3 regions of the Bradyrhizobium sp. LB8.2 genome follow, and region 2 is predicted to be linked to each of the others. Evidence: predicted binding sites of a transcription regulator. Region 2 holds the regulator's gene; each other region holds the start of a gene.
What was found. The regulator HrcA, encoded in region 2, represses chaperone genes, less so after heat shock. The targets are predictions, from matches to a motif close to GTTAGCACTCNCNNNNNGNGAGTGCTAAC.
Positions count from the first base shown of each region.

Region 1: the regulator HrcA is predicted to act here: its motif matches at 2,925-2,953, upstream of ABIB06_RS38660 (co-chaperone GroES).
Region 3: the regulator HrcA is predicted to act here: its motif matches at 2,296-2,324, upstream of ABIB06_RS27635 (co-chaperone GroES).

Region 1 is NZ_JBEPQV010000069.1:11-7,055, forward strand. It holds gene ABIB06_RS38645 (L,D-transpeptidase) at 135-935, opposite strand; gene ABIB06_RS38650 (protein phosphatase CheZ) at 1,249-2,031, shown strand; gene ABIB06_RS38655 (hypothetical protein) at 2,193-2,714, opposite strand; gene ABIB06_RS38660 (co-chaperone GroES) at 3,046-3,342, shown strand; gene groL (chaperonin GroEL) at 3,486-5,111, shown strand; gene ABIB06_RS38670 (hypothetical protein) at 5,314-6,525, shown strand; partial or broken gene ABIB06_RS38675 (tetratricopeptide repeat protein) at 6,779-7,045, opposite strand, start outside.
Region 2 is NZ_JBEPQV010000009.1:193,971-202,534, forward strand. It holds gene gshB (glutathione synthase) at 1-844, opposite strand, end outside; gene ABIB06_RS14320 (YraN family protein) at 855-1,256, opposite strand; gene rsmI (16S rRNA (cytidine(1402)-2'-O)-methyltransferase) at 1,243-2,193, opposite strand; gene ABIB06_RS14330 (penicillin-binding protein activator) at 2,532-3,773, shown strand; gene hemW (radical SAM family heme chaperone HemW) at 3,825-4,979, opposite strand; gene rdgB (RdgB/HAM1 family non-canonical purine NTP pyrophosphatase) at 4,966-5,601, opposite strand; gene rph (ribonuclease PH) at 5,613-6,326, opposite strand; gene hrcA (heat-inducible transcriptional repressor HrcA) at 6,508-7,596, shown strand; gene grpE (nucleotide exchange factor GrpE) at 7,691-8,296, shown strand; gene pncA (bifunctional nicotinamidase/pyrazinamidase) at 8,377-8,564, opposite strand, start outside.
Region 3 is NZ_JBEPQV010000027.1:20,709-29,272, forward strand. It holds gene lepB (signal peptidase I) at 1-149, shown strand, start outside; gene groL (chaperonin GroEL) at 253-1,893, opposite strand; gene ABIB06_RS27635 (co-chaperone GroES) at 1,939-2,253, opposite strand; gene ABIB06_RS27640 (usg protein) at 2,634-2,921, shown strand; gene ABIB06_RS27645 (cupin domain-containing protein) at 3,080-3,607, shown strand; gene ABIB06_RS27650 (O-linked N-acetylglucosamine transferase, SPINDLY family protein) at 3,620-5,755, opposite strand; gene ABIB06_RS27655 (NupC/NupG family nucleoside CNT transporter) at 5,870-7,120, opposite strand; gene ABIB06_RS27660 (MFS transporter) at 7,278-8,516, shown strand.

The DNA of each region.
Region 1 (7,045 bases), on a different contig from region 2:
CCTTGCGCTTCGCTAATCCTTCGCCGCCATCAGGCTGGATAGAGGACTTCCACCTCCAAGCTGTCGTTCATACTCGGCACACAACAGAAACGGCCGCCCACGAGGCGGCCGTTTTAGTTTCGAGCGCGATGCGCCTACATCACCACGACCCGGGTGCCGACATTGACGCGGCCGTAGAGGTCGATGACGTCCTCGTTGCGCATGCGGATGCAGCCGGAAGAGACGTTGGTGCCGATGGTCCAGGGCTCGTTGGAGCCGTGGATACGGTAGAGCGTGGAGCCGAGATACATCGCGCGGGCGCCGAGTGGATTTTCCGGGCCGCCTTCCATGTGCCTGGGCAGGTCGGGGCGACGAGCGATCATTTCCGCCGGCGGCGTCCAGGCCGGCCATTCGCGCTTGGCCGTGATCGACTTCACACCGGACCAGGTGAAGCCGGGACGTCCGACGCCAATGCCGTAGCGCATGGCCTTGCCGTTGCCCTCGACGAGATAGAGGAACTTGTTCGGCGTATCGACCACCAGGGTGCCGACACTTTCGTTGCCGCTATAGTCAACAAGTTGCTTCTCGAATCTCGGATCGAACTGACGCTGCCGCGGATCGACCGCCTCCGGCTGCACGCCGGCGCCTTGCATCTGCGGCTCGCCCATCGGCGGCAGGCGGCGCTGGTCGTAATAGCCCGGCTGCTGCTGATACATCGGCTGCTGCGGAGCATAGGCCGGACCGCGGCCGGGCCCGTCACCGAACATGAACTCGATGAAGCCGCCGCCCATGTTCGCGTTGGAGGCGACGCGCACCGGCGCCGGCGGCACCTGCGGCTGGTAAAGCACCGCAGGCGGATCGTTCGGCACGCTATTATCGAATGCGCTGGCGCTGTTGGCGCTGGCCATGAAGGTGCAAGCGCTGCCGAGCAGCGCGACAGACATTTTTTTGAACATCGACGTACTCTGTACTGTTTCGTCTAGTTACATTCGCCGTCGAACGCATCTGGCTGATCCGCGCCCTCGACGTGGTCAATAAAGAGCAAAAGCCGTTTCGTTTGGTAAACGGAGCCGGCGTTTCGATTCACCACGTCGCGAGCGGCGGGGCAATTTGGCGATCAGCGTTTATTTTCGGTGAACGGCGCGCACGCATGGTTAATTGCAGGTTTTCACGCCGTCGCACGCGACCGCACGACAGTTCCGGCTGTGAACTTCGTGTTAAATCGCTTCTGCCTAAAACGACGCGTGAGTGAGGTGGGGGGAGTTCTTGATGGCTATTCACCGCAAACGTTTTCGTGTCGAAGAGGCTGTTGTCGGCGAGATGCCAAGCCCCGAAATGATTGAGGAGGCTCCGCCGATGCATAGCGAGATCATGTCCGAGTTGCGTGCGATCCGTGCACAGATGGCGAAGGGCACTCCGCCCTTGTCCGGCAGCGCGGCCATGGCGGCGATCGACGCCTCCACCGCTCACGAGCTCTCCGAAGCTCGTACCATGCTCGATACTTACCGGGCGCAGATCGAGCAGTGCGAGAAGCTGAAGGTCGAGCTCGACCTCATCCACGACGCCATCGACCGTACCAAGCGCGAGATCGCGACGCTGCACGGCAAGAGCTTCGACGGCGGCGAAATGGCCAAGGTCAATGGCGAGCTCGGCGCGGTCGTCGGCGGCACCGAACAGGCGACCCAGCAGATCCTCGAAGCCGCCGAGTCGATCGACCAAGCGGCCAGCGCGATGTCCAAGGTGCAATCGGCCGATCAGCAGAAACGGCTCGCCGACGATATCCAGGAACGCGTCATCTCGATCTTCGAAGCCTGTAACTTCCAGGACCTGACCGGCCAGCGCATCAGCAAGGTCATGAGCACGATGAAGTTCATCGAGCAGCACATCAACTCCATGATGGAGATCTGGGGCGGCGTCGACGCGATCAAGTCCCACGTGCCCGCGCCGGCCGCTGACACCCGCAGCGAGGACGAAAAACTCCTCAACGGCCCGAAGCTCGCCGGCGATGTCGGCCACGCCTCGCAGGACGACATCGACGCGCTGTTCGACTGAGCAGACGCGACACTCTGAAAAACAAAACGCCGGCGCAAGCCGGCGTTTTTTTTCGTCATTGCGAGCGAAGCGAAGCAATCCAGACTGTGTCCGCGGAAGCAGCCTGGATTGCTTCGTCGCTTCGCTCCTCGCAATGACGAGTGGCTAGGCCGGCGCCCCGATCACGCCCTTGGCGCGCAGCGGACGTAGACCATGTTGCCGTAGCGGGTGGCGGCATCCTTGTCGATGAAGCGGGTGATGAGGACGCGGCCGTCGAAGGAGACGATCTCGCGGTCCTGCTCGCCCGGTGTCGGACCCGCCGGCCCGATATAGTTCTTGCCGCTGGGCGAGCCCTTCAGCCGCAGCTCCTGCGGCGTCGCCTGGTCGGCGAGATGCATGATGACGCCGCCGGAGGAGCCGGCGGTGATCACGTAAGGATTTTTGCACTGGGCCCGGGCGGCAGCCTCGGTGCGGGCGCGGTCGGCCGGGTTCTGGAACGAGGCGAGACCCCAGCGGCCGACGATCTCGTCGGCGCGGATCGACGCCGGCATTTCCGGGCCGGCCCCGGGCTCGGCCTCAGGCGGCGGTGAGGACGACGAGAACGACGGCAGGCTCATGCCGCCGCCGCAGGCGCCAAGCAGCAGCGCCAGGCAAGAGGCGGCCGCCAGATTGGCAACCGTGCGTGCGTGAGCTGAACTGATCATGACATTCCCCCGAGCAAACTGCCCCCCAAACAAGACCTCGACCGCATCCATCCTGCAGCCAAGCGCAAAACCGCTGTCGGAGCAATGACGTCCTTTATACGCCAGCGCGACCAATAGGTTTCTGTAGACACAATCCTATATCCGCCTCACCAATCGCTTAACCACCTTTGCTTGACAGGATCGCGGCCAAGCCATATTTCCGGACGCACTATTAGCACTCGGAAAGCCCGATTGCTAAGCGCGCCGTCCGATCCTCGGCAAGAGGGTGGACGGGAAGCGCCGCCCCATCCACTTCCGCTACATCCGAAGCGAGCCTCCAAAGGGAAACGTCATGGCTAAATCCAAATTTCGTCCGCTGCATGACCGTGTCGTGGTCAAACGTATCGACGCCGAGGAAAAGACCAAGGGCGGCATCATCATTCCGGACAGCGCCAAGGAAAAGCCGTCCCAGGGCGAAATCGTCGCCGTCGGCCCCGGCGGCCGCGACGAGGCCGGCAAGCTGACCCCGATCGACCTCAAGGTCGGCGACCTCGTGCTGTTCGGCAAGTGGTCGGGCACCGAGGTCAAGATCGACAACGAAGATCTCCTGATCATGAAGGAATCGGACATCATGGGCGTCATGGCCTAAGGCCATCAGCCTGAACAGCCGCTGAATGTCATGCCCGGGTCCCTGAGATCCGGGCATCCATCATTCCGCCGGGTTCGATTCCGGACTCCGGACTTGCGACGCCGAGCGGCAGACACATCACGAAACAAGAGGTATTACAGACCATGGCTGCCAAAGACGTCAAGTTTTCCGGAGACGCGCGCGATCGCATGCTGCGCGGCGTCGACATTCTCGCCAACGCCGTCAAGGTGACGCTCGGCCCGAAGGGCCGCAACGTCCTCATCGAGAAGTCGTTCGGCGCGCCCCGCATCACCAAGGACGGCGTCACCGTCGCCAAGGAGATCGAGCTCGAGGACAAGTTCGAGAACATGGGCGCCCAGATGGTCCGTGAGGTCGCCTCCAAGACCAACGATCTCGCCGGTGACGGCACCACCACCGCGACCGTGCTGGCCCAGGCCATCGTGCGCGAAGGCGCCAAGTCGGTTGCTGCCGGCATGAACCCGATGGATCTCAAGCGCGGCATCGACATCGCGGTTGCCGCTGTCGTCAAGGACATCCAGAAGCGCGCTAAGCCGGTCGCAGCCTCCTCCGAAGTCGCCCAGGTCGGCACCATCTCGTCCAATGGCGACACCGCCATCGGCAAGATGATCGCCCAGGCGATGCAGAAGGTCGGCAACGAGGGTGTCATCACCGTCGAGGAAAACAAGTCGATCGAGACCGAAGTCGAGATCGTCGAGGGCATGAAGTTCGACCGCGGCTATCTGTCGCCCTACTTCGTCACCAACCCCGAGAAAATGACCGCCGAGCTCGAGGACGCCTACATCCTCCTGCACGAGAAGAAGCTGTCCGGCCTGCAGGCCATGCTGCCGGTGCTGGAAGCCGTGATGCAGTCGGGCAAGCCGCTCGTCATCATCGCCGAGGACGTCGAGGGCGAGGCGCTGGCCACCCTGGTCGTCAACCGCCTCCGTGGCGGCCTGAAGGTCGCCGCCGTCAAGGCGCCGGGCTTCGGTGATCGCCGCAAGGCCATGCTGGAGGACCTCGCGATCCTCACCGGCGGTCAGCTCATCTCCGAAGACCTCGGCATCAAGCTCGAGAACGTCACGGTGAAGATGCTGGGTCGGGCAGGCAAGGTGGTGATCGACAAGGAGAACACCACCATCGTCAAGGGCGGCGGCAAGAAGCCCGAGATCGAGGCCCGCGTCGGCCAGATCAAGGCCCAGATCGAGGAGACCACCTCGGACTACGACCGTGAGAAGCTCCAGGAGCGCCTCGCCAAGCTCGCCGGCGGCGTCGCGGTGATCCGCGTCGGCGGCGCCACCGAGATCGAGGTCAAGGAGAAGAAGGACCGCGTCGAGGACGCGCTCAACGCCACCCGCGCCGCGGTGCAGGAAGGCATCGTCCCTGGCGGCGGCGTCGCGCTGCTCCGTGCCAAGAAGGCCGTCGGCCGTCTCACCAACGCCAATGCGGACGTTCAGGCCGGCATCAACATCGTGTTGAAGGCACTGGAAGCTCCGCTTCGCCAGATCGCCGAGAACGCGGGCGTGGAAGGCTCGATCGTCGTCGGCAAGATCCTGGAGAACAAGTCCGAGACCTTCGGCTTCGACGCCCAGAACGAAGATTATGTCGACATGGTCGACAAGGGCATCATCGATCCCGCCAAGGTGGTCCGCACCGCGCTCCAGGACGCCGCCTCGATCGCCGGCCTGCTGGTGACCACCGAGGCCATGGTCGCCGAGTCACCGAAGAAGGAAGCGCCCGCCATGCCGGGCGGCGGCATGGGCGGCTTCTAAGGCCGATTCTCGCCTGATAGTGTTGCGAAGGCCGCCTCCGGGCGGCCTTCTTTTTTGCCGATCATGGCCTGTGCTTTCCAATTCAACCGGCGCCCAAAACCCACTACGGTAACGCCCGATTCGAATTGTTTGGGCATGATCTGATCGGAAAAACCGCTTCACACTTTTCCGGATCATGCCCCATTGCCCGGGGATTTCGTCGATGCGCGCGCTTCTGGTTTGCCCGACAGTTTTATTGGCGGCTCTGCTTGCAGTTTTGCCTGAGGTCGCATCCGCCCAGATGAAGCTGTCGCCGAAGGCTACGGCGCCCAGCGGCGCGGAGACGCGCTATTTCACCTCGATCGACGGGCTGATGGACGGCAATGCCGACGTGATCCTGAAGGAGACACGCCAGGGCAAGACCGTCACCGCAGCCGTGCTCGACGTCTGTTATCCGGTCGCGAAGAATTCCGACCGCAAGGACCGCTTCGTCGTCAATCTCCAGGTCGCCGGCCAGAACCTGACGGGTACGACGCAGAGCCTCGGCGCGAAAGCGCCCGTCACCGTCAAACTGCTGCGCAAACAGGCTGGAGACACGTTCGAATTCCGCGGCCAGATCAGCATTGGCCAGGCCGTGACCGAGGTCACCTCTCCCGACAATTCCGATCTCAGCGAGAAGGAATTCCTGGACAACCAGACCTCCGACGACGGCATCACGCCGCAGCCGAAGGATTTCACCGACGTCTCGCCGGAAGCGATTGCGGTCAAGGTCAAGCTGGATGCCGCGACCGAGTTCCTGAAGAGCCTGAAGGGCCAGGACGTCGAGGTGACGCTGGCGAGTCTCACCGTCGGCTGCGACGCACTGCGCGCAGGTGAGCAGACCATCAACATGTCGGTCGATCCGGAGCGCGCAGGCGCCCTGTTGGAGAAATTCAAGGCGATGCCCGGCGTCATCACCGCGGGCTGGACCGCGGGCATGACCGAGATGGACCGCACCATCCGCATCCCCGCCGCCGACTGGCGCGACGGCGACAAGCTCAACCGCGACAAGCTCGCGGCCGCGGTGGCTGGCGTGCTGAGCAGGACGCTCGCGGCAAAGCCGGTCTCGCAAAGCTTCAACCCGGCGACCGGCAAGCTCAAGCTGGTGTTCAAGCGGCCGAACCAGGATTTTCCCGCGCTCGAGCTCACCGACACCATCGAGGTCGCGGGTCTCGTCTCGCCCGACAAGCCAGGCACGTCCGACAAGCTCATGCTCTGGATCGGCAGCCCCGCAACCACGACAGCCGACGAGAGCAGCGGCGCCAAGCTCAATCTCTCGGACGAAGCGACGGCCGACGAGGAAGGCGATCAGCCCGACGACAACGGTTCGGTCGAGGCGCTCACCAAGGAGCTGAAAGGCCAGCGCTGGGACGCCGACAAGTCGGTGTGGAAGTGACGGACTGAACTGCCGTGCCCTGGACGCAGAGTGCGAAAGCGGGCGATCCAGTACCCCTGATGGCTCCGGGCCTTCCCCATTGGAGCGAAAGCGGCTCACGGATGGAGTACCATGCAGTCACGATCAGTGACGCGGCTATCTTGGTCGGTAGCGGCGCGTTTCGAATTCCGAAGCAATCGAGCCGCTGAAAGTTGGACGAGCAAAAGCGGACCTATTGTGCAAGCCTGCGGCCCGTGCATGCACACCATATCGACTAAACCTTCGGCATATAAAATGTCGCTCTCACCAAATAATAGGTCACTTCTTTCTCGGCTTTCACCAAGCTTGATGCAATTGAGTCGGTTATGATCGCCTTGAGCTCACCGAGATACTTCTCTTCCTTTCTGCTAGCATTACGTAGCCGCCATCGCAGGGAACTGTACCGAAAGAGAATCAAAAGATTGGTTAGATCGCTTTTGTTCTTAAAGTCGCGCCACAATGCATCATGGCATCGATCAAATAGACCTGGCATCTGTTCATT
Region 2 (8,564 bases):
TGATCTCGGTGAGGTTGCCGTTGATGACGTCGATGCCGACGAACAACAGCCCGCGCTCGCGCAGCGCCGGCCCGACGGTGGCGCAGATCTCGCGCTCGCGCGGTGTGAGCTCGGTCTCCTGCGCTGCGCCTCCGCGCACCATGTTCGAGCGGAGGTCGTCTGCGGCCGGGACGCGGTTCACCGCGCCGGCGAACTCGCCGTTGATCAGGATGATGCGCTTGTCGCCGTGCTTCACCTCGGGGATGAACTGCTGGATCACCCAGGGCTCCCTGAAGGTCACCGAGAACATGTCGAACAGCGACCCGAAATTCATGTCCTGGGGCATCACGCGGAATACCGCCGCGCCGCCGTGGCCGTGCAGCGGCTTCATGACGACGGCGCCGTTCTTGTCGCGAAAGGCGTTGATCTCGTCCAGGTCGCGCGAGATCAGCGTCGGCGGCATCAGCTGCGGAAAGTTCATCACGAGCAGCTTTTCCGGCGCATTGCGCACCGAGGCGGGATCGTTGACGACGAGTGTCTTCGGATGGATGCGTTCGAGAAGGTGGGTCGAGGTGATGTAGGCGAGGTCGAACGGCGGGTCCTGGCGCAGCAGCACCACGTCGAAGCCGTTGAGCGCCTCGCGCCGGGGCTCGCCCAGGGTGAAGTGATTGCCGGGCTCGTCGCGTACGGTGAGCAGCTGGACGGGGGCGACGATCTCCTCGCCGACCATCGAGAGCTTGTCGGGCGTGTAATAGGACAGGCCGTGGCCGCGCTTCTGCGCCTCCAGCAGCAGCGCAAAGGTGGAATCGCCCTTGATGTTGATGCGGGCGATGGGATCCATCTGGACGGCGACGTTCAGTTTCATGGTCTGCCTTTCAGGTCGAGGCGTCGAATGCCGCCAACACATGGCGTGGAAGTGACCGCGGCGCAATCAGCATGGCATCGAATCGCATTTCAAATTCCGCATGCTCGGGATGCGCGACGAGCCAGCCTTGCGCGGCATTGATGATGCGCTGCTGCTGGCGCGGCGTCACGGCGAAGGCGGCGTCGTCCAGCGTCGCGCGCGCCTTGACCTCGACGAAGGCGATCAAATCGCGGCGGCGCGCCACGATGTCGATCTCGCCATGCGGTGTGCGGTAGCGTTTGGCGAGGATGCGGTAGCCCTTGGCCATGAGATAGGCTGCGGCGCGGCTTTCCGCGGAGATGCCGGTGCGGAACGCGGCGACGCGCTCGGGCGAGGCGACCTTCGGTTCCGCCGGGACCTCATTCTTCGCCATCGCCGCCCCGCAGGTCTTTGGCAAGCGCGAGCGCGCGGGCATAAACCTCTCGGCGCGGCCGGCCCGAGAGCGCGACCGCGTGCGCCACCGCATCCTTGACGCTGTGCGCGGCAAGCTGCTCGCGCAAGACGTCGTCGAGCGCATCCGATGTCAGCATCTCGGCATCCGGCGCAGGCGGAGCGATCACCAGCACGAATTCGCCACGCGTCTCCAGCGTGTCGGCGTCGCGCGCCAGCTCATGCAGCGTCGCGCGCGAAATCTCCTCGTGCAGTTTCGTCAGCTCGCGGCAGATCGCGGCTTCGCGGGTCCCCATGATCTCGGCGAGCTCCGCGAGCGTGTCCTGCACGCGGTTGCCGGAGTCGAACATCACCAGCGTCGCATCGATGCGCGCGAGTTCGGCCAGGCGCGATCGTCGCGCGGCCGATTTCGACGGCAAGAACCCCTCGAAGAAGAAGCGGTCGGTCGGCAGCGCGGCGACCGACAGCGCCGCCAGCACCGAGGACGGGCCGGGCAGCGCGTAGACCGCGTGGCCGGCGGCGCAGACCTCGCGCACCAGCTTGAAGCCGGGATCCGAGATCAGCGGCGTGCCGGCGTCCGACACCAGCGCGATGGAGCCGCCCTGCCCCAGCGCCTCCAGGATTTTTGGACGGGCCGCTTCGGCGTTGTGCTCGTGATATTGCTTGAGCTGCGCCGCAATGGCGTAGCGCTCGGTCAGACGCCGCGTGATGCGGGTGTCCTCGCAGGCGATGACATCGACCCCGGCGAGGGTCTGCAGCGCCCGCAGCGTGATGTCGCCGAGATTGCCGATGGGGGTCGCGACCAAATGCAGGCCCGGCGCGGCCTTCGGCGCCGCAAGACGATGGGCGTCGATGGAGAAACCGCGCGAGGCGGGATCCGCAGTCTCAGGTGTATTTATCGGGGATGGCTTTGCGCGCATAATGAATCGAACTTAGGCATGATCCCCGGGGCTGGGAACCGGTCCTTGGAAAAAGATCGCTTGGGTGAGGGGCGAGGAAGGACGGGAATGTGATCCATCCGGCATCACATTCCAGAGGGAATGGAGCGTCAGCGCCATATTCACGGCGGAAACGCCGCCTTGATGCTGGGTGGCGGCGGTGGACAGCCAGCCAGGACTTTAAGGTTGAGCCGCGTTAAGCGGTCATTATCCTTTTGTTTGAGTTAACTATTTGCCGACAATATGCCTGAATTCACGGCTTGTGTCGTGGAAACAATGTCGTGACCGGCTGGCGACGGTCGGTCAGAAGAGAAGCTGCTATGACGGGCCCGCGTGATCCCAGATCTTCCTTTTCGGAGGAGTCTCCCGTTCGGGGGCCCCTGATATCAGGGGCGACCCGGCGGAGCGCGCTGGGCCTGTTGCTCGGCACGCCGCTGCTGTCGGCCTGCGCCGGCGTCCAGCAGAGCCTGAGCCAGTTCAGCAGTTCCTCCCCGCCTCCTGCCCAGCCGGCAGGCCCGCCGCAACAGGCAACGACCGCCGGCAACGGCGGGGTGAAGGTCGCCGTGATCCTGCCGCTCTCGGCGGCCGGCAATGCGGGTCTTGCCGCGCAGTCGATGCGCAACGCCGCCGAGATGGCGCTGGCCGAGTTCCAGAATCCCAACATCCAGCTCCTGATCAAGGACGACAATGGCAGCCCGCAGGGCGCGCAGGCGAGCGCCCAGCAGGCGGTCGACGAGGGCGCCGAGATCATCCTGGGTCCGCTGTTCGCGCAGTCGGTGCCTGCGGTGGCCCAGATCGCGCGCACGCGCGGCATCTCGGTGATCGCGTTCTCGACCGACTCCAGCATCGCCGGCCGCGGCGTTTATCTGCTGAGTTTCCTGCCGGAATCCGACGTCAACCGCATCGTCGAATATTCTGCCGGCATCGGAAAGCGCGCCGTCGCCGTACTCGTGCCAGACAATGCCTATGGCAATGTGGTCGAGGCCGCGGTGAAGGCGGCAGTGCCGCGCCGCGGCGGGCGCATCGTCGCGTTCGAGAAATACGGCGCCGATCGCGCGACGCCGGCCCGGACCGTGGCGCAGCAACTCGGCAGCGCCGATGCGTTGTTCATCGCCGATGACGGCGACGCCGTCGTCGCAGTCGCCGATGCGATGACCGCGGCGGGTGCAAATCTGCGCAATATCCAGCTGCTCGGCACCGGCCTGTGGGACGGTCCGCGCGTCTATGCCAGCCCAAGCTTGCAAGGCGGCCTCTACGCCGCGCCGGACCCGGCCGGCTTCCGCGCCTTCTCCGGCCGCTATCGCACCAAATACGGCGCCGAGCCGGTGCGTACCGCAACGCTCGCCTATGACGCGGTCGCCCTCGTCGCCGCGCTGGCGCGCACGCAAGGCACGACGCGCTTCTCGTCCGACGTGCTCACCAATCCCTCCGGCTTTGCCGGCATCGACGGCCTGTTCCGCTTCCGCGCCGATGGGACGAACGAGCGCGGGCTTGCAGTGATGAAGGTGACGACCGGCGGCGGCGTGGCCGTCGCGGGCTCGCCGAAGAGTTTTGGGGCGTAGCTGGTTCCTCGACGTCCTCCTGGCGAAAGCCAGGACGACGATGGAGAGAGCTTACGCCGCCAGATCCGCAACCACCGCGTCCAGCACCGGGAATCCGCTGCTGGTGACGCGCAGACGCCCCGTTGCATCCACCGTGATCGCGCCTTCTTCGCGCAGCAGCGTAATGCGCTTGGGATCGAGCGAGCGGCCGGAGAGAGCCCTGTAGCGCTCGGGGTCGATGCCTTCTGCGAGGCGCAATCCCATCAGCAGGAATTCGTCGGAGCGCTCTTCGCTGTTGAGGAGATCGTCGGTGACAATGCCGTGGCCGTTGGTCTCGACCCGCATCAGCCAGGCTTCGGGGCGCTTCTCGGTGGCGGTGGCGTGCCTGATACCGTCGATGTCGAGCCGGCCATGGGCGCCGGGGCCGACGCCGGCATATTCCTCGCCGCGCCAGTAGACCAGATTGTGCCGGCACTCGGCGCCCGGCCGCGCATGATTTGAGATCTCGTAGGCGGGCAGGCCGAGCTTGTCGCAGGTCTCCTGCGTGACGTCGTAAAGCGCGCGTGCGATCGCTTCATCCGGCGTCTTCAGCTTGCCGGCCTGATGCAGGCCGAAGAACGGCGTGCCTTCTTCGATCGTCAATTGATAGAGCGACAGGTGCTCGGCCGCTTCATCGATTGCGAGACGCAGTTCATCGACCCACATCGCCGGCGTCTGGTCGGGACGGGCGTAGATCAGGTCGAACGAATAACGATCGAACGAGCGGCGCGCGATGGCGACGGCATCGAGTGCCTCGCGCGCGCTGTGCATGCGGCCCAGTGCTTTCAGTGAGGCATCGTCGAGCGCCTGCACGCCGAGCGAGACACGGTTGACGCCGGCGGCACGATAACCGGCAAAGCGCGTGGCTTCGACGCTGGTCGGGTTTGCCTCCAGCGTGACTTCGACGTCTTTCGCCACAGCCCAGTGCTTGCCGATGGCGTCGAGCACAGCGCCGACGGTCGCAGGCTGCATCAGGGATGGCGTGCCGCCGCCGAGAAAGATCGAGGTGACCTCGCGACCGGGCGAACGTTGCGCGGTCGTTTCGATCTCACGCGCGAATGCTGCCGCAAAACGCGCTTCGTCGATCGCAACGTGGCGGACATGGCTGTTGAAGTCGCAATAGGGGCACTTCGACAGGCAGAACGGCCAGTGCACGTAGACGCCGAAGGCTTCCTTAGCGCGGTTCAAGGCAGATCTCCGCCAGTTTCACGAAGGCGCGGGCACGATGCGACAGACCGAGACCGAGCGGCGGCAGGCCGTGCTTCTCGATGCTCTCCATCTCGCCGAAAGTGCGGCTGTGGCCGTCGGGCAAAAACATCGGGTCGTAGCCGAAGCCGGCGGTGCCGCGCGGCGGCCACACCAGCGTGCCGTCGACGCGCGCCTCGACCTCTTCGAGATGATCGTCGGGCCATGCGACGCAGAGCGCGGAAACGAAGTGCGCCTTGCGCTTGTCGGGCGTGGTCGCGCAGCGCTCCTGCAACAGCCGTTCGATCTGCGCCATCGCCGCGGCAAAATCCTTGCTCGGACCGGCCCAGCGCGCTGAGTAGATGCCCGGCGCGCCATCGAGCGCGTCGACCACGATGCCGGAATCATCGGCGAAAGACGGGAGCTTCGTCGCTTGGGCTGCCGCGATCGCCTTGATCGCGGCATTGCTGCGGAAATCGTTGCCGGTTTCTTCCGGCTCAGGGAGGCCGAGCTCGCCGGCCGACACCGCCTCGATGCCGTAAGGCGCGAGCAGCTCCTTCATCTCGGCGAGCTTGCCGGGATTGTGGGTCGCGATGACGAGCTTTCCGGTGATTCGGCGATGCATCGGCTTATTGACTACGCTACCGCCAGTTTCTGCAAGTCCACGAGACGCGCGACGCCCTTGCGCGCCAGCGCCATCAGCGCCAGCAACTCGGCTTCCGTGAACGGCTCGCGTTCCGCAGTGCCCTGGACTTCGATGATGCGGCCATCGCCCGTCATGACGAAATTGGCGTCGGTGTCGGCTTCCGAATCCTCGGCATAGTCGAGGTCGAGCACGGGCGTGCCTTTGTAGATGCCGCAGGAGATCGCGGCGACGTTGTCGCGCAACACGTTGGCCTTGACCATGTTGCGTGCCTTCATCCAGTTGACGCAATCGGCGAGCGCGACCCAGGCACCGGTGATCGAGGCGGTGCGGGTGCCGCCATCGGCCTGGAGCACGTCGCAATCGACCGTGATCTGGCGCTCACCCATCGCTTCGAGATTGATGATGGTGCGAAGCGAACGGCCGATCAGGCGCTGAATTTCGACGGTGCGGCCGCTCTGCTTTCCAGCCGAGGCCTCGCGGCGGGTGCGTTCCGAGGTCGCGCGCGGCAGCATGCCGTATTCGGCGGTGACCCAGCCGCGGCCCTGGCCCTTCAGCCATGGCGGCAGGCGGTCTTCCAGTGTGGCGGTGACCAGCACGTGGGTGTCGCCGAATTTCACCAGGCAGGAGCCTTCCGCATATTTGACCACGCCGCGCTCCAGCGTCACGGGGCGCAATTCGTCGGGCGCACGGCGGCTTGGCCGCATGGGAAATCCTCCAAAACTCTCGGAAAAGGGCTGTTCGCGGTGCTTGTAGGTGGGGTGAGGGTGGGCGGCAAGGGGGAAGATCGAGACCTTATTCACCCCCGATTTTCGATCCGCGAACGCCACGCTTGTCAGAAGCGCCCGGGATAGACAAATTACGTGCATCCGAGAGGAGTTACCGTCTGTGGCCCATCACGATCCGATCCATCTGATCGCGCCGCGCGCGGGTCTCGCCCAGCTCAACGAGCGTTCCCGCGACATCTTTCGTCAAATTGTCGAAAGCTATCTCGCGACCGGGGAGCCCGTCGGCTCGCGCAATATTTCGCGCCTGATCGCCATGCCGCTGTCGCCGGCCTCGGTCCGCAACGTCATGGCCGATCTGGAACAGCTCGGCCTGATCTATGCCCCGCATACCTCCGCCGGCCGGCTGCCGACGGAACTCGGCCTGCGCTTCTTCGTCGATGCCCTGATGCAGGTCGGCGACCTCACCGAGGCCGAGCGGCAGGCGATCCAGAGCCAGCTCACCTCCGTTGGGCAGGCGCAATCAGTCGAGGCCGCGCTGGAGGAGGCGCTGACGCGGCTCTCCGGCCTCACGCGCGCCGCCGCGGTGGTGCTGACGCCAAAATCCAATGCGCGGCTCAAACACATCGAATTCGTCCGCCTGGAACCGGAGAAGGCGCTGGTGATCCTGGTCGGCGAGGATGGCCAGGTTGAAAACCGCGTGCTGGTGCTGCCGCTCGGGGTTCCCTCCTCGGCACTCACCGAGGCCGGCAATTTCCTCAACGCGCGAATCCGCGGCCGGACCTTGGCCGAGGCGCGGCTCGAGCTCGAGACCGCACTCGGAGAGGCCCGCGCCGAGCTCGATCAGCTCACGCAAAAGGTGATTTCCGCCGGTATCGCCAGCTGGTCCGGTGGCGAGAGCGAGGACCGCCAGCTCATCGTCCGCGGCCACGCCAATTTGCTCGAAGATTTGCATGCGCTTGAGGATCTGGAGCGCGTTCGCCTGCTGTTCGACGATCTCGAAACCAAGCGCGGCGTGATCGACCTGCTCGGCCGGGCCGAGACCGCGGAAGGCGTGCGGATCTTCATCGGCAGTGAGAACAAGCTGTTCTCGCTGTCGGGCTCTTCCACCATCATCTCGCCCTATCGGGATGCTGCCGGCCATATTGTCGGCGTTCTGGGCGTAATCGGGCCGACACGGCTGAATTATGCCCGTGTGATCCCGACCGTGGACTACGCCGCCCGCATCGTCAGCCGCCTCCTGGGGGGCTGACCGGCGCCTGGGCCGATCACGGGCGCTTGATTTTCGCCGCCCGAAGCACGATATCCGGGCGAGAAAATCCCTGAGACGTTTGAGAAGAGAGCCGATGACCGATCGAGACCGGCAACCCGAAGACGCGGCCGCTGCGACGCCCGAGCCCGTGGTGTCAAAACCCTACATCATGCCGGACGATCCCGAGCCCGGCTCGGTCGAGCTTTTGCAGAAGGAAGCCGCCGAGGCGCGCGACCGCATGCTGCGGACGCTGGCCGAGATGGAAAATTTGCGCAAGCGCACCGCCAAGGAGGTCGCTGACTCCAAGCTCTACGGCGTCACCGGCTTTGCCCGTGACGTGCTCGATATCGCCGACAACCTCCAGCGCGCGCTCGATGCCGTTCCGGCCGATGCCCGTGCGGCGGCCGATCCCGGCCTGGCTTCGCTGATCGAGGGCGTCGAGCTGACCGAGCGCTCGCTGCTCAACGCGCTGGAAAAACACGGCGTGAAGAAGTTCGACCCCTCTGGGCAGAAGTTCGACCCGAACTTCCAGCAGGCGATGTTTGAGGTTCCCGACGCGTCGGTGCCCGCGGGCACCGTCGTGCAGGTGATGCAGGCCGGCTATACCATCGGCGAGCGCGTGCTGCGCCCCGCTTTGGTCGGTGTCGCCAAGGGCGGCGCGAAGGCCGCGCCCGCCGCCAACAGCAACGAGCCGGTTTAGCTCTCAATCCTCATGGTTAAGGAGACGCGCGCGGAGAAGCGCGCTCCTCGGGATGAGGGTCTTGCAGCTCCTAGCGTCGCCTACGCGCTCGCCGCGATATCCGCAGACTGAATACGCTTCACGCCGGCCTTGGCCATGTCGGCCCAGGCTTTTGCCAGCGAACCCTGATTGTCGATGCCGCGGCAGGCGTCTTCCACCACATAGACCTCGAAGCCCGCCTTGCGGGCGTCGAGCGCGGTCCAGGCGACGCAGAAATCCGTCGCCAGCC
Region 3 (8,564 bases), on a different contig from region 2:
ACAACCGCGACAACTCCGCCGACAGCCGCATGATGTCCGTGATGGGGTTCATCCCGATGGACAATCTCGTCGGCAAGGTGACGCGGATATTCTGGTCGCTCGACGAACACGGCGAGCCGCACATGGAGCGGCTGGGGAAGGTGTGGTGAGGCCTCCCGTCATTCTGGCGGCGTGAAACGATCATTCCCCAAAACAAAAACCCCGGCATTGCTGCCGGGGTTTCGCATTTTGTGGTTTGCCGGAGTGGCTGGATCAGAAATCCATGCCGCCCATGCCGCCGCCCGGGGGCATTGCGGGGCCGGAGCCGCCCTTCTTGGGCAACTCGGCGACCATGGCTTCCGTGGTGATCAGCAGGGCCGCAACCGAGGCTGCGTTCTGGATCGCGGTGCGCACGACCTTGGTCGGGTCGATGATGCCCTTGGTGACCAGGTTGACGTACTCGCCGGTCTGGGAGTCGAAGCCGTAAGCATACGTCTTGTTCTCCAGGATCTTGCCGACGATCACCGAGCCGTCTTCACCGGCGTTGATCGCGATCTGGCGAGCGGGCGCGGAGAGCGCCTTGCGCACGATCTCGACGCCGGTCTTCTGGTCGTCGTTCTTGGTGCGCAGGCCCTTGAGCTGCTCGGAAGCACGGAGCAGGGCGACGCCGCCGCCCGGGACAATGCCTTCTTCCACAGCCGCGCGGGTCGCATGCATCGCGTCATCAACGCGATCCTTGCGCTCCTTCACCTCGACCTCCGTCGCGCCGCCGACGCGGATCACCGCGACGCCGCCCGCGAGCTTGGCGAGACGCTCCTGGAGCTTCTCACGGTCGTAGTCCGAGGTGGTTTCCTCGATCTGCGCCTTGATCTGGGCCACGCGCGCCTCGATGTCGGCCTTCTTGCCGGCCCCGCTGACGATGGTGGTGTTTTCCTTGTCGATCATCACCTTCTTGGCGCGACCGAGCATGGCGAGCGTGACATTCTCCATCTTGATGCCGAGATCTTCCGAGATCGCCTGACCACCGGTCAGAACCGCGATGTCCTGCAGCATGGCCTTGCGGCGATCGCCGAAGCCCGGAGCCTTGACGGCCGCGACCTTCAGGCCGCCGCGGAGACGGTTGACGACCAGGGTGGCAAGAGCTTCGCCTTCGACGTCTTCGGCGATAATCACTAGCGGTTTGCCGCTCTGCACCACGGCTTCCAACAAGGGAAGCAATTCATTCAACTGAGATAGCTTCTTTTCGTTGATGAGGACGTAAGCATCTTCCATTTCAACGCGCATCTTGTCGGCGTTGGTGACGAAGTAGGGCGAGATGTAGCCGCGGTCGAACTGCATGCCCTCGACAACCTCGAGTTCGGTCTCGAGCGACTTGGCTTCTTCAACCGTGATGACGCCCTCGTTGCCGACCTTCTTCATGGCGTCGGAGAGGAACTTGCCGATTTCGGCATCGCCGTTGGCGGAGATGGTTCCGACCTGGGCGATTTCCTCGTTCGAGGTGACCTTCTTGGAGTTCTTGACGAGGTCGGCGACCACGGCTTCCACGGCCAGGTCGATACCACGCTTCAGGTCCATCGGGTTCATGCCGGCGGCAACCGACTTGGCGCCTTCACGAACGATCGCAGCCGCGAGCACGGTTGCGGTGGTGGTGCCGTCACCGGCCGCGTCAGCCGACTTGGAGGCGACTTCGCGCACCATCTGCGCGCCCATGTTCTCGAACTTGTCGTCGAGCTCGATCTCCTTGGCGACGGTGACGCCGTCCTTGGTGATGCGGGGAGCGCCGAACGACTTGTCGAGGACGACGTTGCGGCCCTTGGGGCCGAGCGTCACCTTGACGGCGTTGGCGAGGATGTCGACGCCACGCAGCATCTTGTCGCGTGCATCGACGCCGAATTTGACTTCTTTAGCTGCCATCTGGATTTTTCCTTAGGTGTCTAGCTGGGTGGGGAGAGGGGGCTGTTAGGCCGCCTTCTTCTTGGAAGCGGGGACGTCGAGGACGCCCATGACATCGCTTTCCTTCATGATCAGCAGATCGACGTTGTCGATCTTGACTTCAGTGCCGGACCACTTGCCGAACAGCACGCGGTCGCCGACCTTCAGGTCGATCGGGATCAGCTTGCCGGCTTCGTCGCGACCACCGGGGCCGACAGCGACGATTTCGCCCTGCGAGGGCTTTTCCTTGACGGTGTCGGGAATGATGATGCCGCCAGCGGTCTTCTCTTCTGCGTCAATGCGCTTGACCACGACGCGGTCGTGAAGCGGACGGAATTTCATGCAGTTCTCCTAAACGTTTGCGCGGATTGATGTTTTCAGGATGTTAGCAACCGAGGCCCGCGAGTGCTAAGGCGGGTGAACCTCAAATAGGCCAGGATTTTTGCGGGGGCAAGGGCTTGTACCAGAAAAATCAGCACTCAGAAGCGCTGCCTGCCAGAATTCTTTACCATCGTTAACCGGCCAACTCGGACCTTATTAGCACGGTGCCGCATCTGCTGCTAACGCATTGAATTTCAACAGCTTGTTAAACTTTTGGGCTTGAGATGGATTGTCAGTTTGCGTCACATTTCTATCTTGTGAGCGCATCTCCACCGGGTGGCTCGTAGGGCGCGTACCGGAAAGCCACCCCTTGAATATGCGCTCCTGCAAAGGAGGTTGGCATGGTCTCGCGGGTTGGGGTTGTTTCCGACGATTTCCGGAAACAGGTGCTGGGTTACGGGCTGACGACGGCGGAAATTCTCTACCGGATGCCGGATCATCGCTCGCTGCTCCAGACCTATGTCTGGCAGAACTACGACATGTTTCCGAAATTCCCGGCGCTGACGGATTTCCTGGCGTTTTGGCAGCAGAAGCTCGACGGCCCACTGTTCTCGGTGACGGTCGTGCATTCCAAGCTGATCAAGCCGGCCGAGCTGCGTGCGGTCGACGGTGTGTTTCGGTTGCATTGATCGCGGGATGCGTAGGACAGGGTGGATTAGCGCAGCGTAATCCACCACTGTTTGTATCCTCGGAAGCGAGAGAGGTGGGTTACGCCTACGGCTAACCCACCCTACGAGTCTTTTTTCTGTGCTAGCGTCTCCCCCACAACAAAACGGGAGGCCGGCCCATGGCCAAGAAAGCAAAATCGCGCAGCGCATTGCAAGTCGCGGTGAAGAAGCGGAGCGGCGCCAAGGCCGCGCCCCGATTATCGGCGCGCAAGGCGGTGAAAGCGAAGGCGCGCACTGTCACCCCGAAAAAGCCAGTGCGTCCCAAGCAGCGCATCGCCATCAGCCATCACCGCGAGGAAGACTTCAAGGCCGACGGTCTGCGCACCTACGCGAAGTATCGCGATCTCGGCATCGCTGCTGCAAGCCACGGCCTCGCGCAAGCGCACGTGATCCGGCTGCAAGGTCCCTGCAATCCGAACGAAGTGTCGAAGCTGCACTTCCACGCCGTCGAATTCCAGATGGTCTACGTGCTCAAGGGTTGGGTGAAGACCTATATGGACGGAGAGGGCGAGACGCTGATGAAAGAAGGCAGCGCCTGGACTCAGCCGCCGAAGATCAAGCACATGATTTTGGACTATTCGGACGACGTCGAGCTGCTGGAGGTAATCCTGCCGGCGGAGTTCAGGACGGTGGAGTTGAAAGCGTAAGCTCTCTCGTCGTCATTGCGGGGAGCGGCCATTGCAATAGCGTTTCCACATCGCGCGATAGGCATCGTCCACTGCTTGCGTGTATGAGACGGGGTTGCCGGCGGCTGCAGCCCTGATCTGTCCGGGCAGTTCGCAGCGCAACTTCTGGAGGTCGCCGATCTGCGATCCACGGGCAGCCGCGATTTCGACATACGCCTCATCGCTATTCGCGACCCAGTCCGGCAGGCCAAGCGCGGTGAGGATAGAGCCCGCAGCACGGCTAGGCAGGCTGTTACCGAGCTTCGCCACCACCGGCACGCCCATCTGCAAGGCTTCCCAAGTGCTGACGCCGCCATTCTGCGGGAACGGATCGAGGCCAATATCGACGCGATTGAAGGATGCCAGATGCTCGGTTCGCGAGGTGGCTCCGAGCAGGTCGACGCGTTCGGCCGGCAACCGGCAAGCTGCAAACCGCGCCAGCAGATTGTCGCGGACCAGCCGATCGTCCAGCGCAAAATCCTTGATCAGCAGTCGCGAACCCGGCACCTGCTCGAGAATCCTGGACCAGACTTCCACCGCCTCGTCCGAAATCTTGCTGATACGGTTGAAGACGCCGAATGTGATGAAACCGTTCGAGATCGCCGGCGTTGGCGCCCGCGCAATCCCGTCCGGCAGCGGCACCAGCGTCACAAAGCATGGCAGGTCGACAACGGTCTCCGCAAACAGCTGCCGAACCGCAAAAGGAATCGCGACCGGGTCCGAGAACAGATAATCGATCGTTCGCAGCCCGGTGCCGGTGCCGTGGCCCCAGCCATGCACCTGGACCGGTGCCGGCTTCCGCGCAAACACGCCGAGCCGGTGTCCCTTGGTATGGCCGGACAGATCGATCAGGATGTCGATGCCATCGGCGCGGATTTGAGCGGCGAGGTGATCGTCGGTCCATTGCGAGGCGTCGCGCCAGCGGTCGGCGATCCCTTGAAATTCGCCGGTCGTCGCATCCGCTTTCGGCGAACAAGAGTAGCACACGATCTCGAACTGTGTCCGATCATGGTGTTGCAGGACCGGCTTGAAAATGAACGCCGCCGAATGCGCGTGAAAATCCGAAGAGACATAACCCAGCACCAGACGGCGATCCGGATCGCAGCTGTTGTCATGCGGTCCTACCGCTGCTGAAGCGATCTTCGCGCCGACCCGTTCCCACCAAAGCCGCCGCGCTTGTTGATGCTGCGCAACGCTGGCGTCCGCCACAAAATCGAGCGCGAAGATCTTGTTGGTGATCGCGTCCTCGAAGTCAGGCTTGATGGCAAGAGCCCTGTCGAAACTGGCGTGGGCTTCGTCGACCCGGCCAAGTCCCGCGAGACATTGGCCAAGGAGGATGTGGGCCTGAAAGAAAGCGGGATTGATCGCGAGAGCCTTCTCGCAATCAGGCAATGCGTCGGCAATTCCTTTGTTTCGGACCAGGACAGTGGCCCGCCCGTACCACCCGTTCGCGTTGTCGGGTGCGAGAGCGATCACCCGGTTGTAATCCGCTGAGGCTTCGTCAAATCGCAGAAGTTCCAGCCATGCAGCAGCGCGGTTCGTCAGTGCCGAGACATGATTAGGCTGGATCGATAGCGCGCGGTTCAAGCTCGCAATGGCCTCACCATAGTCGCGCAGACTGCAGAGCGCCCAGCCTCGGCCGTTATGGGCATCGGCAAGGTTTTCATCGATTGCGAGCGCCTCGTCGAAACTTTCGAGCGCTTCATGGTGAAGATCCAGGCCGAGGCATACGTTACCGAGATTGGACAGGGCAACGGCGAAATTGGGCCGCAAAGCGATGGCTTTTTTATAGCTCTCGCGGGCCTCATCATGACGTTGCAGCCCGTTCAGCGCGACGCCACGGCTCATCTGGGCTTCAGGAGACCGCGGATCCACGGCAACCGCTCGGCTTAGTAGAATTTCGGCTTGCTGATAGTTTTTGGCTTGAGACTCCAGCACGCCGAGCAAATGCAGCGCTACGAACTGATCGGGCGCAAGCTCCAGGAGTTGGCGATAGGCGGCCTGAGCCTCGGTGAGAAGCCCCGCCTTATGCAGATAGAGGGCGCGCTCGAGCAGCGGCGTCACTTCGGCTTTTTGCCGTTTCTGAATCCGGGCATTTTGAAATGCACGCTGACCAACGCCGTTGCCCATGAATCAATTCCACCCGAATCTCCAGGCGAGATTAACATGGAAGTATTGTCCGGATTGCGCTGCACTCCATCCTGGCAATGAGGACGCAAGCCTCACGCAAGCCTCACGTCAGCCTCACGTCAGCACCCCCACGATCGCGCCCATCAAACACGTCGTCAGCGTGCCTGATACGATCGACTTGAGCCCGAGCGCGTTGATTTCCTTGCGCCGTTCCGGCGCCATCACGCCGAGGCCGCCGATCATGATGCCGAGGCTGGCGAAATTGGCGAAGCCGCACATCGCGTACAGCATGATCAGCCGCGAGCGCGGATCGAGCGCATCGTGCGACAGCTTTGAGAAGTCGACATAGGCGATCAATTCGTTGAGCACGGTCTTGGTGCCCATCAGGCTCCCGGCGGTGACGGCCTGATCCCAGGGCAATCCCATCAGCCAGCACACCGGCGCCATCACAAGGCCAAGCAGGCGCTGCAAAGAGATCGCGGCGCCGCCGACGTTCGGCAGCAGGCCGAGGATGGCGTTGACGAGATAGACCAGCGCGACAAGCACCAGCAGCATCGCGACGATGTTGATCAGCAGTTCGATCCCCGCGCCGGTGCCTTTCACGATTGCATCCATCGTGCCGGAGACTTCCATCTCGGGATCCTCCAGCGCGCCGCCGGTGCGCTTGTCGGATGTTTCCGGAACCATGATCAGGCTGACGAGGATCGCGGCCGGCGCGCCCAGCACCGAGGCAATGACGAAATGCGCGGCGGCGTCAGGAATGAGGGGAGCAAGGAGCGTCGCATAGAGCACCAGCACCGTGCCGGCGATGCCGGCCATGCCGCCGGTCATCACCAGGAACAATTCGCTGCGGGTCATCTGCACGAGATACGGCCGCACGAACAGCGGCGCTTCGACCATGCCGAGAAAGATGTTGGCAGCAGTCGAGAGTCCGACCGCGCCGCCGACCCCCAGCGTCCGCTCCAGCAGCCAAGCCATGCCGCGCACGACTGGCGGCAGCACGCGCCAATAGAACAAGAGCGTCGTCAGCACGCTCATGACCAGCACGATAGGAAGCGCCTGGAAGGCCAGAATGAAATCGGCGCCCGGCACTTTCAGATCGAAGGGCAGGGGCCCGCCGCCGATATAGCCGAACACGAAGGACGAACCGGCGCGCGAGGCCGTCGAGATCGCGCCCACGGCATCGTTGATGGCACCGAAGGTGCGCGCGACGACGGGCACCTTCAGGAGCACGATCGTGGTGACGAAAGTGGCGACGAGGCCGATCGCCGCCTGGCGCAGCGAGACTGCGCGGCGATTTTCGCTCAGTACCAAGGCGATCAACAGCAATGCGAAAACGCCGAGTGCCGATTGCAGCCGCAGCATGATGTCCCCAAACCCGATGATTATGGCCGCCCGTGCGTTGCAAACGCAATGCCGGGAGATTGTCGGAGCATCCCTCTGTTGACAAGCAGGCCCGCGTCAGCCACGCGGAGCGCGTCGACATCAGGAGCCGGATAGTCCGAGCGTGACCGAAGAGGCGATGCCAGACCAGCCAATATCCGGAAATCCGCCGGTCAGCGCCCGCGCGCTCCTCTCTCACCGCGCCTTCCTGTTCTTCCTGCTCTCGCGCAGCCTGTCGCGCTTTTCCAGCCAGATCGCGGCGGTCGCGATCGGCTGGCAGATCTACGATCTCACAGGTTCGGCCTTCGACCTCGGCATGGTCGGCCTCGTGCAATTCCTGCCCACAGCGCTGCTGGTGTTCGTCGCCGGCCATGCCGCCGATCGCTACGAGCGCAAGCGCGTCGTCCAGCTCTGCCAATTGGTGGAAGCCGCGACCGCGCTCTATCTCGGCGTCATCACCTATCTCGGCTTGGTCAGCGAAGTGCAGATCTTTGTGGCGACCTTCGTGCTCGGCATTGCCGGAGCCTTCGAAAGTCCGACCACCGCGGCGCTGCTGCCGGCGATCGCGCCGCAGGGCTCGCTGCAGCGCGCCACCGCCGTCTCCAGCGGTGCGGCCCAGGTCGCGACCATCACGGGGCCGGCCCTCGGCGGTTTTGCCTACGCGGTCGCGCCGCATCTTGCCTATGCGGTGATGGTACTGTTCTGGATCTTTGGAATGATCCTGACCGGCTTCATCCGGCCGCGCCCGCAGGCGATCGCCAAGGAGGGGACGAACTCGGACAATGTCTTTGCCGGCGTCCGCTTCATCCGCAGCAATCCGGCGATCCTCGGCACCATCTCGCTCGATCTGTTCGCGGTGCTGTTCGGCGGCGTCACCGCGCTGCTGCCGATCTATGCCCGCGACATCCTCCAGACCGGTCCGATGGGGCTCGGGATCCTACGCGCTGCGCCGGCGGTCGGCGCGCTGGCGATGACCATGGTGCTGGCGCGGCACGCCATTTCGCGGCATGTGGGCCTGCGCATGTTTCAGGCCGTGATCGTGTTCGGCGTCGCGACGATCGTGTTCGCACTGTCGTCCTGGATGTGGCTGTCGGTGCTCGCGCTCGCTATTCTCGGGGCGGCCGATACGATCAGTGTCGTGATCCGCTTCTCGCTGGTGCAGCTCGCGACCCCCGACGAGATGCGCGGCCGGGTCGGCGCGGTGAACTTCCTCTTCATCAACGCTTCCAACCAGCTCGGCCAGTTCGAGAGCGGGGTCGCCGCCGCACTGTTCGGCGCTATGCCGGCCGCCGTTCTCGGTGGCGTCTGCACGGTCGCAGTGGCGCTGCTATGGATGAAGCTGTTTCCAAGCCTGCGGCAGGTGGAGAGTTTGGAGTAGGGCGGGAGCTCTCTCCTCTCGTCATTGCGAGGAGGCCCTTGCGACGAA